2 regions of the Clostridium sp. HCP1S3_C6 genome follow, and region 2 is predicted to be linked to the other one. Evidence: riboswitches for the same ligand, from Rfam matches in the RefSeq annotation. Region 2 holds a riboswitch; the other holds the start of a gene.
What was found. A riboswitch is a leader RNA that binds a small molecule or an ion and turns the genes downstream of it on or off. The one in region 2 is predicted to bind FMN.
Positions count from the first base shown of each region.

Region 1: another riboswitch for FMN. It lies ahead of ribD (bifunctional diaminohydroxyphosphoribosylaminopyrimidine deaminase/5-amino-6-(5-phosphoribosylamino)uracil reductase RibD); the one in region 2 lies ahead of ACTNAO_RS08860 (ECF transporter S component).

Region 1 is NZ_JBQHRN010000003.1:72,737-78,768, reverse strand. Features, by position in the region: gene ACTNAO_RS02055 (sugar ABC transporter permease) at 1-797, shown strand, start outside; gene ACTNAO_RS02050 (LacI family DNA-binding transcriptional regulator) at 953-1,972, shown strand; gene malQ (4-alpha-glucanotransferase) at 2,011-3,558, shown strand; FMN riboswitch at 3,617-3,741, shown strand; gene ribD (bifunctional diaminohydroxyphosphoribosylaminopyrimidine deaminase/5-amino-6-(5-phosphoribosylamino)uracil reductase RibD) at 3,891-5,012, shown strand; gene ACTNAO_RS02035 (riboflavin synthase) at 5,015-5,668, shown strand; gene ACTNAO_RS02030 (bifunctional 3,4-dihydroxy-2-butanone-4-phosphate synthase/GTP cyclohydrolase II) at 5,702-6,032, shown strand, end outside.
Region 2 is NZ_JBQHRN010000022.1:33,920-39,951, forward strand. Features, by position in the region: gene ACTNAO_RS08850 (protein kinase) at 1-354, opposite strand, end outside; gene ACTNAO_RS08855 (SH3 domain-containing protein) at 419-1,975, opposite strand; gene ACTNAO_RS08860 (ECF transporter S component) at 2,215-2,769, opposite strand; FMN riboswitch at 2,847-2,967, opposite strand; gene ACTNAO_RS08865 (carbon starvation CstA family protein) at 3,022-4,713, opposite strand; gene ACTNAO_RS08870 (Tex family protein) at 5,047-6,032, opposite strand, start outside.

The DNA of each region.
Region 1 (6,032 bases), on a different contig from region 2:
CTAGAATTGTAATATGGTTAGTAATACTAATAGTATTATTCCCAATAGTGGCAATATTTTCAGCATCAGTAGCTGAAGGAACTTCTTTTGCTACAAGTACAAGTATTTTTCCAAAAACTTTTACTATGGCTAACTATAAGTCAATATTTACAAGTACTGACTTTTTAATATGGTTAAAGAATTCACTTGTTGTTTCATTATCTGTAGGTGTAATTCAATTAGCATTATCTGTTCCAGCTGCATTTGCTTTTTCTAAATTAAAATTTAAATTTAGAAATCAAGGATTAATGGCATTATTAATTCTTCAAATGTTCCCAACTACAATGGCATTACCTGCTATTATAACAGTATGTATGCAACTTGGATTTATGGATCATCTTTTCACAATAATATTATTACAAGCAGGTGGTAGTGCTTATAATATATGGCTTATGAAGGGATATATGGATGGTATTCCTGATGATCTAGTAGAAGCAGCATATGTTGATGGTGCAACTACTTTACAAGTGTTTACAAAGATTGTATTACCATTAATGAGAAATATGTTACTTGTTGTATTCTTATTTGCTTTTATTAATGCATATAGTGAATTTATATATAGTAAAGCATTATTAAAAGATGCTAGTGTACAAACTTTAGCAACAGGTTTACAATCATTTATTAAAGATAAATTCTCATCTAACTGGACACAATATTCAGCAGCTGCAATATTATCATCAGTCCCAGTAGTAGCATTATTCATGGGATTACAAAAATATGTAGCAACTGGATTAACTGCAGGTTCAGTTAAGGGCTAATATTTAATTTATTATAGTAATTAAAGGTATGATATTTCTTAGATAACTTATGAGTGGTTTTAGTTCCTGCTTAAAAATAAGCAGGAACTATTTAAACCCTATTTTCGGTATCGTTACCAATGTTTCGATATTATTTAAGAACATGGGGGGATAATATGAATATTAAAGATATAGCAAGGTTATCCGGGGTAGGAGTAAGTACAGTATCAAGGGTATTAAATAATCATAGTGATGTTAAGGATAGTACAAGGGAGAAAGTAAAGAAGGTAATAAGGGAAAGTAACTATGTTCCAAATAATAGTGCTAGAATATTAAAACAAAATAACACTAATAATATTGGTGTTTTAGTAATGGGTGTGTTTAACCCATTATTCTCAGAAATGACAAATATTATTGGAAATATAATTAATGGATCAAAATATACAATGATATTTGAACAAAATGATTATACAAAAGAAGATGATTTTGATACATTACAGTCGCTTATAAAAGAAAAACGATTGCAAGGAGTAATTTGCCTTGGAGGAAACTTCAATTCAGAAAGAAGAATGACATTAAAGGCATTGGGTATACCAATAGTACTTACATCAGTAAATACTATTGTAGATGAGGATAAAGATGGATATTCATCAGTAGGAGTAGACAATGAAAAATCAGCGTATACTGCTACTAGATATTTAATAGATTTAGGGCATAAAGATATTGCTATAATGATTGGGCAAAAAAAAGATACAGGAATTAGTAATCTGAGGCTTAACGGATATAAGAAGGCACTAATTGAAGCAGGAATTAATATTGATGAAGGTAACATCTTGGAAGGAAATTATAGTACCAGACTTGCTTATGAAGTTATGAGAAAATTTTTATGTTCAGGTAAAAAAATTTCTGCAGTGTTTGCAATATCAGATTTTATGGCTATAGGAATTGCTAAAGCTGTTGTGGATAGTGGTTTAGAAATAGGTAAAGATATTTCAATTATAGGTTTTGATGGAATGGATGTAAGTGAATTTTATAATCCAGGGATAACAACAATAAGTCAGCCTAAAATAGAAATAGCAACCAAAAGTGCCAATGTTTTATTGGAACTTATAAATAATAGAAATTCAAAAAATAAGCATATAGTTTTGGAAACAAAATTAATAAAAAGACAATCTTGTAAAAAAAATTTGTTATAATATATCTAAGAAAAATTATTAAGAGAGGATGATGATTAATGGAAAGATCTGCTGGAGTATTAATGCACATATCTTCACTACCAGGGAAATTTGGAATAGGAACTTTTGGAAAGGAAGCTTACAAATTTGCTGATTTTCTTAATAAAGCAGGAATGAAATATTGGCAACTATTACCTGTTGGACATACTAGTTATGGAGATTCTCCATATCAATGTTTTTCTGCTTTTGCTGGTAATCCTTATTTTATAGATTTTGATAAGCTTGTGGAAGAGGGACTTTTAGAGGAAAAAGACTACATTGATGTAGATTTTGGAGTAAATAAAACTAGAGTTGATTATGCATTAATATTTGAAAGTAAATATAAAGTATTAAAGATAGCATATTCTAATTTTAGTAAAAAGGGAAAATTTAAAGAATTAAAAGAAGAATTCAAAAAATTTAAAAAAGAAAACAAGTTCTGGCTTGAGGATTATGCATTATATATGGCAGTTAAAAATCATTTTGATTTAAAGAGTTGGTCTGAATGGGATGATGACATAAAGAAAAGAGAACCTAAAGCATTAGCAAAATATAAAAAGGAATTAAAGGATGATATTGAATATTGGTCTTTCCTTCAATTCTTATTCTTTAAACAATGGTATGAATTAAAAGCATACGCTAATGATCTTGGTATTGAATTTATAGGAGATATTCCTATATATGTTGCATATGACAGTTGTGATACATGGAGTCATCCTGAAAACTTCCAAATGGATATGAAGAAGTTTGAACCTACAGTTGTTGCAGGTTGCCCACCTGATGCATTTTCTGAAACAGGACAATTATGGGGAAATGTTATATATGACTGGGATAAAATGAAAAAAGACAAATATACTTGGTGGGTATCAAGAGTTAGAGAAAGTTTAAAATTATATGATGTTTTAAGAATTGATCACTTTAGAGGTTTTGAAGCATATTGGGCAATACCATATGGTGATGATACAGCAATAAATGGTAAGTGGGTTAAAGGACCAGCTATGTCATTATTTAAGGAAATCAAAAAGCAACTTGGAGATATTAATGTTATAGCTGAAGATTTAGGGTTCTTAACAGATGAAGTTATTGATTTCTTAAGAGAAACAGGATATCCAGGAATGAAAATACTACAATTTGCATTTAATGGAGAAGGAGATAATGATTATCTTCCACAAAATTATGGAAGAAATTGCATAGCTTATACTGGAACTCATGATAATGATACTTTTGTAGGTTGGTTTACTGAAAGTTCATCAACAGAAGAAGCAACTATAGCTAAAACTTATTTAGGTTTAAATAGCGAAGAAGGCTATAACTGGGGCTTTATTAGAGGTGTTTGGTCAAGTGTTGCAGATGTTGCTATAGCACCAATGCAAGATTTTCTAAATCTTGGAGCTGAAACTAGAATGAATACGCCATCTACAACAATGGGAAATTGGCAATGGAGAGCTGAAGATGGAAGCTTTGATAATGCTTTAGCTGACAAGATTTATGAAATGAATATTTTAACAGGTAGATTTTTCCCAGAAGTTATTGAAGAAGATGAGGATGAGGAAGAAGAAGAAAAATAATACATTGTTAAATAGTTGACAAAGAAAATAATTAGTAATATTATATATATAAAATAGAATAATTCTTCGGGGCAGGGTGTAATTCCCTACCGGCGGTAAAGCCCGCGAGCAATTATTAATAATTTTTGCAGATTTGGTGTAATTCCAAAGCCGACAGTATAGTCTGGATGAAAGAAGATGTAGTTTAAGGTATTTTATATTATTTTAATTTGTATTTTTGCTCTGAAATATTTATATTTCAGAGCTTTTTTTTATAAATATATAAATTATGTTTGCTGTCCTAATCTTTATTAAGATTAGGATTTTTTTATTAATTTTGTGAGGTGATACTAATGATAACAGATAAAGATAAGGAATATATGGGTATTGCATTAGAATTAGCTTCTAAGGGAATGGGGCATGTAAGTCCTAATCCTATGGTAGGGGCTTTGATAGTTAAAGATAATAATGTTATAGGTTCTGGATATCACATGAAGTATGGAGAAGGGCATGCAGAAGTAAATGCATTTAAAAATGCAGAAGAATTTGATGTGTCTGGTGCAACTATGTATGTAACACTTGAACCCTGTTCTCATTATGGTAAAACACCTCCATGTGCAAAAAAAATAATAGAAAAAAAGATAAGAAGGGTGGTAATAGGAACCCTTGATCCTAATCCTCTTGTTGCAGGAAAAGGAGTTTATATGTTAAAGGAAGCTGGTATTGAAGTAGAGTGTGGCGTTTTAGAGGATGAGTGTTTAAAATTAAATGAAGTGTTTATGAAATATGTAGTAACTAAAAGGCCTTTTGTACTTATGAAAAGTGCTATGTCTCTTGATGGAAAAATAGCTACAAAAACTGGTGAGTCAAAGTGGATATCTGGGGAAGAATCAAGAAAAAATGTGCACATATTAAGAAAGCAATATTCTGCAATTATGGTAGGAGTAAATACAGTAATTAAAGATAATCCAAGTCTTACTTGCAGGATTGAAGAAAATATAAATCCTATAAGAATTATAGTAGATAGCAAATTAAGGACGCCATTTGATTCTAACATTGTTAAAACAGCTAATGATGTTAAAACCATAATTGCATGTACAAGTTCTGCTTCATTTGAAGATAGAAAAAAGTTTGAAAATATGGGCGTACAGATTTTAGTTTGTGCTGAAGATAGTGAAAAAAGAGTATGTTTAAATGATTTAATTGAAAGGTTAGGACAACTTAATATAGATAGTGTTTTACTTGAGGGAGGAGCTACGCTAAACTTTTCAGCATTAAAAAGTAATATAGTTGATAAAATTCAGATGTATATAGCACCAAAGATAATAGGAGGAAATAATGCTAAGGGACCTATAGCTGGTGATGGAATTGATAAACTTAGTAAGGCCTTTAAGCTTACAAATCTCCAATATAAAAAAATGGGTCAAGATATATTAATAGAAGGATATATGGATAAAGGTAAAAAGGAGGATTAGATATGTTTACTGGAATTATAGAAGAAGTGGGAAAAGTAGCTTTCTTAGAAAGAAATGCTAATAATTCACAAGTAAAGGTAATGGCTAAAAAGGTGCTTAAAGAAACAAAACTTGGAGATAGTATAGCTGTAAATGGTGTTTGTTTAACAGCAACTCATATTGGCAGTGATTACTTTATTGCAGATATTATGGATGAAACATACAGAAGAAGTAATCTTGGCAATTTGAGAAAAGGTAGCATTGTAAATTTGGAAAGAGCTCTTACATTGCAGTCTCGATTAGGAGGGCATATAGTAACTGGTCATATAGATGGTACAGGAAAGATAGAAAAAACATATAAAGAAGATATAGCTACATGGATTGTAATAAATACATCTATTGAATTACTTAAATATATAGTGGAAAAGGGTTCAATAGCTATTGATGGAATAAGTCTTACTGTGGCATATGTTTCTTCTGAATGTTTTAAGGTATCAATAATTCCTCACACAGGTGAAGAAACTACATTATTGACTAAAAAAGTAGGGGATATAGTAAATATTGAATGTGACATTGTAGGAAAATATATAGAAAAGTTTATTAATAATAAAAATGAAAAAAATACAAAACAAGATTCAATAAGTGAGAAATTTTTGCTTGAAAATGGTTTCCTTTAATAAAAATAAGAAAAGATGAAAGGTGTGATAAATGTGGAAAAGTTTAATACAATTAATGAGGCCCTTGAAGATTTAAAAAATGGAAAAATAATAGTGTGTATTGATGATCCAGATAGAGAAAATGAAGGTGATTTAATATGCGCAGCTGAATTTGCAACTAAAGAAAATGTTAATTTTATGGCATGTTTTGCAAAGGGATTAATATGCATGCCTATGAGTAGCTACTATACTGAAAAACTATCACTTGAGCAAATGGTAACAAATAACACAGATAATCATTGTACTGCATTTACTGTTTCAATTGATCATATTGATACAACTACTGGTATTTCTGCAGAAGAAAGAGGAATAACAGCTAGAAAAT
Region 2 (6,032 bases):
CGTAAACTTTAATTTTTTAAATTCCTTCAATACATAAAATATGTTTTCAGAAATTTTATTATCTAAGCCATATTCTTTTATGTATTTATCTAACTTAATTCCGTTTACCATATCTCTAGTTATATATAATTTACCACACCTATACATTTTAGGAAATGATTTAGATTTACCTGTTCTTGATAAAATATATGATTCATCTCTACATACTTTGGACTCTACAAATATTTTTACAACTTTATTTTCAGGAAGCTTATACACAATTCCGTTATTTCCCTGTCCAAGAAATTCTGCCTTCTCAAACAATTTTTCAGTATAAAAATCAAATTCTGCTGAATAGCAATGATATTTCTTCATTAAGAACATCCTCATATTATTTCTAATAAATAATATGATTAATATGCTAAATTTATACTAATTTTTATAAAACTCTTCTTGCCCTTCCTACTAAGTTCCAAGGAACATTTGTAATTCTAATATTAGCATTTTTATTTGGTGCTTCTATCCATTGTCCATTTCCAATGTACATACCAACATGTTGAAGGTTTGAATAAAATAATAAGTCTCCTGGTTTTAAATTATTTAATGATACTTCATAACCATTTTTTATTTGATCCCAAGTTGTTCTGCCCAAAGAAATACCTGCATTTCCAAATCCCCATTGCATAAGACCTGAACAATCAAAAGCTCTATAACCTTTATTAACATAACTTTCTACTCGTGAATACGCTCCATTAGCAGCTTGAGTAGGGAAAGTTGCCTTCAAAGTCCTAAGAGAAGCTGTTGTAAGAAGTTGTCCATATCCGCCCCAGCAATATGGTACACCAAGTTGAGATTTCATATTACTTAGTACTGCTGAATATTTATCAGATTGTGATAATGAACTTCCACCACCAATTTGTATATAATCTTTACTTACATATGCATTTTGACCATTATAATTTATTTTATAAAAGCCTCCGCTTTCTCCTGTTATTGTTACAGAAGAACCTCTGCTTAATGTTCCAATTATAGAATTAGATGTTGATGCTCCTGATCTTATATTTAATACACTAGCTGTTACAATACCTGTTTTATTAGTTATACTATTTCCAGAAGATGACGAACTAGATCCTTTTGAAATATAATCCTTTGATACATAAGCAGTCTGACCGTTAAAATTTATAGCATAAAAGTTCCCATTTTCTCCTGTTATTGTTACTTTTTGACCATTTAATAAGTATCCCAAAACTGATGAACTTGTACTTGCAGCTGATCTTACACGTAAATTAGTTGAAACATTTACAACTGTTCCTAATATACTTGAATTGCTTCCGGATTGATTTCCAGAAGTAGAACCTTTACTTACATAATCTTTACTTACATATCCCTTTGTACCATTGTAACTAATAGCATAAAATGCTCCATTTTCTCCTGTTATTGTTACACCTTGTCCATTTTTTAAGTGACCAATAATTCCATATGATGTTCCAGGACCACTTCTTACATTTAATGAAGTTGAAACATTTACAACCACCCCTGAAGAACTAGTTAAATTTTCTGCAGAACTGTTATTTTGTGAAATTATTTTAACATAATCCTTATGTACATATCCTGTTATGCTTCTATAAGTTATTTTATAAAAATCGCCACTTTGAGAAATAACCGATACTTCTGTATTATTTAAAAGATATCCTAGTATACTAGAACTTGTACTAGCTTGCGATCTTATTCTTAAATTTGTAGTTACATTTACTATTTTTCCTTTTTGAGTTGACTTAGCAGCTGCTTCTTCAACTTCAGTTTTATCTTCTGTAACTTTTAATGAATCATCATTCTTTTTACTACTAACTTCATCTTGTTTATCACTATCTGCAGTTTTTGTTTCTGCTGATTCTTTAAAAACTTCATCTGCTAATGCACTTTTATCATTAAGTGTAACACCTCCAACTACTAATGTAGATGCTACTACTATTTTCATTATTTTCTTTCTATTCATGAAAAATCACCCTTGCCTTCGTTTGTCTTTATTATACTTTTTTTTCATGTGTAATGCATTGTTTTTATTAATCATTAACTCAATTTTATCATTTAGTGTATTTTATTAACACATAGTACATTTTTTTAGATAAAACTCACAAATATGATATATTTTTGAAATTATATCACAAAAAAATTCTAGACATCTTTAACTAAAAATGTCTAGAGTAAAACCATTAATACTATACTACTTTTTTTCTATTTTTCTACCTTAAATATAACATTTGCAAGTTTTTTATATACAAAATATGCAACTGCAGATACAATTACAGCTTTTATTGTATTAACAGGCAAAAGTCCTACCAAAACATAATCCATAAATTCACTACCTGAAAGATTCATATGAAATGCAGGAAGAAGGAAATAATAATTTGTTGCTATTGCTCCAACTTCCATAACTACTGTTCCTACAATCATTCCTATTAATGCACCCATAGGTAATCTTTTATATTTGTATATTAAAGAAGCTGGAATAACAAAGAATAAACCTATAATGTAATTTGCTATTTCGCCTACAAATCCAGTGTGGGTTCCCATTATTAATAACTTTAATGCTATTTTTAGTGTTTGAATTACTATTGCAGCTAATGGGCCAAAAGCAAGTCCACCTATTAACGCTGGAAGTTCTCCAAAATCAATCTTTAGCCATGTAGTAGTTGGAAATGGTATTTCAAGACACATAAGTACAGCAGCAATTGCTCCAAGTAATGCAATTTTTATCATTTTTCCTAAATGTTCATTAGTGTTTTTCAAAATTAATCCTCCTTATATAAAAAAGACCTGCAAAAATCTTGCAGGTCTTGAATAAATTCAATTTAATAATTAAATTTATATTTCTTCTTCCATCCAGACTATACTGTCGGCTTCGGAATTGCACCGAATCATGCTAAATAAACTTAGCTCGCAGGCTATACTGCCGGTGGAGAATTACACTCCGCCCTGAAGATTTTCATATATTTTCTTTTTATACTATACAATATTAAAAGTATAATTTCAATAATTATATTAATCATTAACTACTTCTTTTTTTTCTTCTTTTTCTCCAAACAACTTACCAAAACATGATACAGCAACCATTATTCCAAGAGCCATTAAAAGTATTGCAAATATCAACTGTAATCCATCAGTTAAGAAAGCAAAGTTATTACCAGCAATTAACTTTTGTACTAAAGATATTGTTGATTGAATTAATGAAGTAAATGTTACTACAAGCATAATTACCATAGGTGCCCAAAGCATAAAGCCCTTTCTGCCTGTTACTCTTAAAAATACTGCAAGTGTAATTAATACTAATGCTGATAAAAGTTGATTAGCAGAACCAAATAATGGCCATACACTATTATATCCACCAAGAGAAAGAACTAATCCTAAAGCTAGTGTAATAAAAGTTGATACATATTTGTTAGTTAAAAAAGCTACTACAGGTGACATATTTTCTTTATCAGTACTACCATCTATAAATAATTCTTGGAAAAACATTTTTCCTATACGTGCAACTGAATCAAGTGTTGTAAGACCTAAAGCTGATACACACATTGTCATAAAGCAAGTTGCAACATAATTTGGTATTCCTATTGTTTCTAAGAATCCTGCAACAGATCCTGCAAATACTGAAAATGGTGTTCCCTCTGGTAATTTACCTCCTGTTGCTGCTGCTCCTACTACTACTAAAGCTACAACTCCAAGCAATGTTTCTACATTCATAGCACCATAACTTATTGTAAGCATATCTTTTTCATTTTTTACTTGTTTTGATGATGTTCCAGATGATACTAAACTATGGAATCCTGAAACAGCACCACATGCTATTGTTATAAATAATGTTGGGAATAAGTTTTTACCTCCCACATTAAATCCAGTAAATGCTGGCAAATTCATTGGAGGATGTGCTACAAATATTCCAAGAATTGCACCTATTATCATTCCAATTAACATAAATGAACTTAAATAATCTCTAGGTTGCATCATTATCCACATTGGTGCTATTGCTGCAACAAAAATATAAACAAATATTACACCAAGCCATACATTCTTACTAAAATATAGTGGACAAGCCATTCCTATTGCAAGCATTGCAATTAGTAATATAATACCAATTATAAATTGTTCTTTACCACTTGGCTTTCTATGTTTTATATATATACCAAATGCTATTGATACAAAAATAAATAACATTGAAATTGATGCAGCAGCAGCATTAGGTGTAACTTTTGCACCATCTTTACCAAAACCATTAAATGTACCTGCAACTATATCTGCGAAGGCTGCAATAACAAGTAATGAAAAAATCCATGCAAAAAGTGAGAAAAGCTTTTTACCTGTTTTGCCAATATATTTTTCAATTAAATATCCCATTGATTTTCCATCATTTTTAACTGATGCATACATAGCTCCAAAATCATGTACAGCTCCAAAGAATATACCACCTATTAAAAGCCATAATAAAACTGGTAACCATCCAAAACATGCTGCAATAATTGGTCCTGTTACAGGGCCTGCACCTGCTATTGATGAAAATTGATGTGAAAATACAACACCTTTAGAAGTAGGTATATAATCTTCATCATCTTCTAATCTATAAGCTGGTGTTTTAGCTTCTGGATCTATTCCCCATTTGTTTGCTAACCACCTTCCATAAAGTAAATAGCCACATCCAAGGGCAACAATTGCAATTAATATAAGTACTATACCGTTCATAAAAAACGCCCCCATTTAAATTATTACATTAACATACTCAAACTTACTTTTATTAATATATATACAAACACATTTGCATATTTATTAAATTAAGTACTCTTAAGTATATTAATATTATGTTAATAATATTAGCACTTTATAATCATTTTTTCAATTATGCAGCTATTTTTTATAATTTTATTAATAAATTTGCGTTTTTTTATAAATACCAAATTTTTATATTCGTTTTCAAAAATCATTTTATATTTATGCACATAGTTATTGCAAAATGACAAAAAAGCTTGTTACAAATTATAAATTTAATTTATATTTCGTAACAAGCAATATATTTTCTTATTCTTTTATATCCTTCATGCTTAATGCAATTCTCTTTCTTTTTTCATCTACTTCAAGAATTTTTACCTTTATTACATCTCCAACCTTTACAATGTCTAATGGATGCTTAACAAACCTGTCTGCCATTTGGCTTTTATGAACCAGCCCATCTTGGTGAACTCCAATATCGACAAATGCACCAAAATCAGAAACATTTCTTACGGTTCCCATAAGAATCATTCCAGGTGTTAAATCTTTAAGATCAATTATACCTGTTTTTAAAATTGGCTTTGGCATCTCATCTCTTGGATCTCTTCCTGGTTTTTGAAGTTCCTTTATTATATCTTTTAATGTTAATTCTCCAATTTCTATTTCCTTTTCTATGTTTTTGATACCTTTTTCCTTAACTCTATCTTCTATATCAAATAATTTATTATTTTTCAAATCATCTTCTGAATAACCTAAAATTTCAATGAGTTTCTTGGCTTCTTCATATGATTCAGGATGAACAGCAGTATTATCTAAAGGTTCATTACTTTCAGAAACTCTTAAAAATCCCGCACATTGTTCATAAGCTTTTTGCCCAAGCCTCTTTACCTTTAATAGTTCCTTTCTTGATTTAAAGCCACTATTTTCATCTCTATATTCTACTATATTTTTCGCAATAACTGAATTTATTCCAGATACATATGTTAAAAGGCTAGGTGTTGCTGTATTTAAATCTACTCCAACTTTATTTACAGAATCTTCAACTACCCCTTGAAGTGATTCCTCTAATCTCTTTTGAGTAACATCATGTTGATATTGTCCAACTCCAATAGCTTTTGGATCTATTTTTACAAGTTCAGCCATAGGATCTTGAAGTCTTCTTCCTATAGAAATGGCACCTCTTACCGTAACATCTAAATCTGGATATTCTTCTGTTCCAAGCTTAGATGCTGAGTATACAGAAGCTCCTGCTTCAGATACTATTACATAAGAAACTTCCTTTCCTGTTTCTTTTT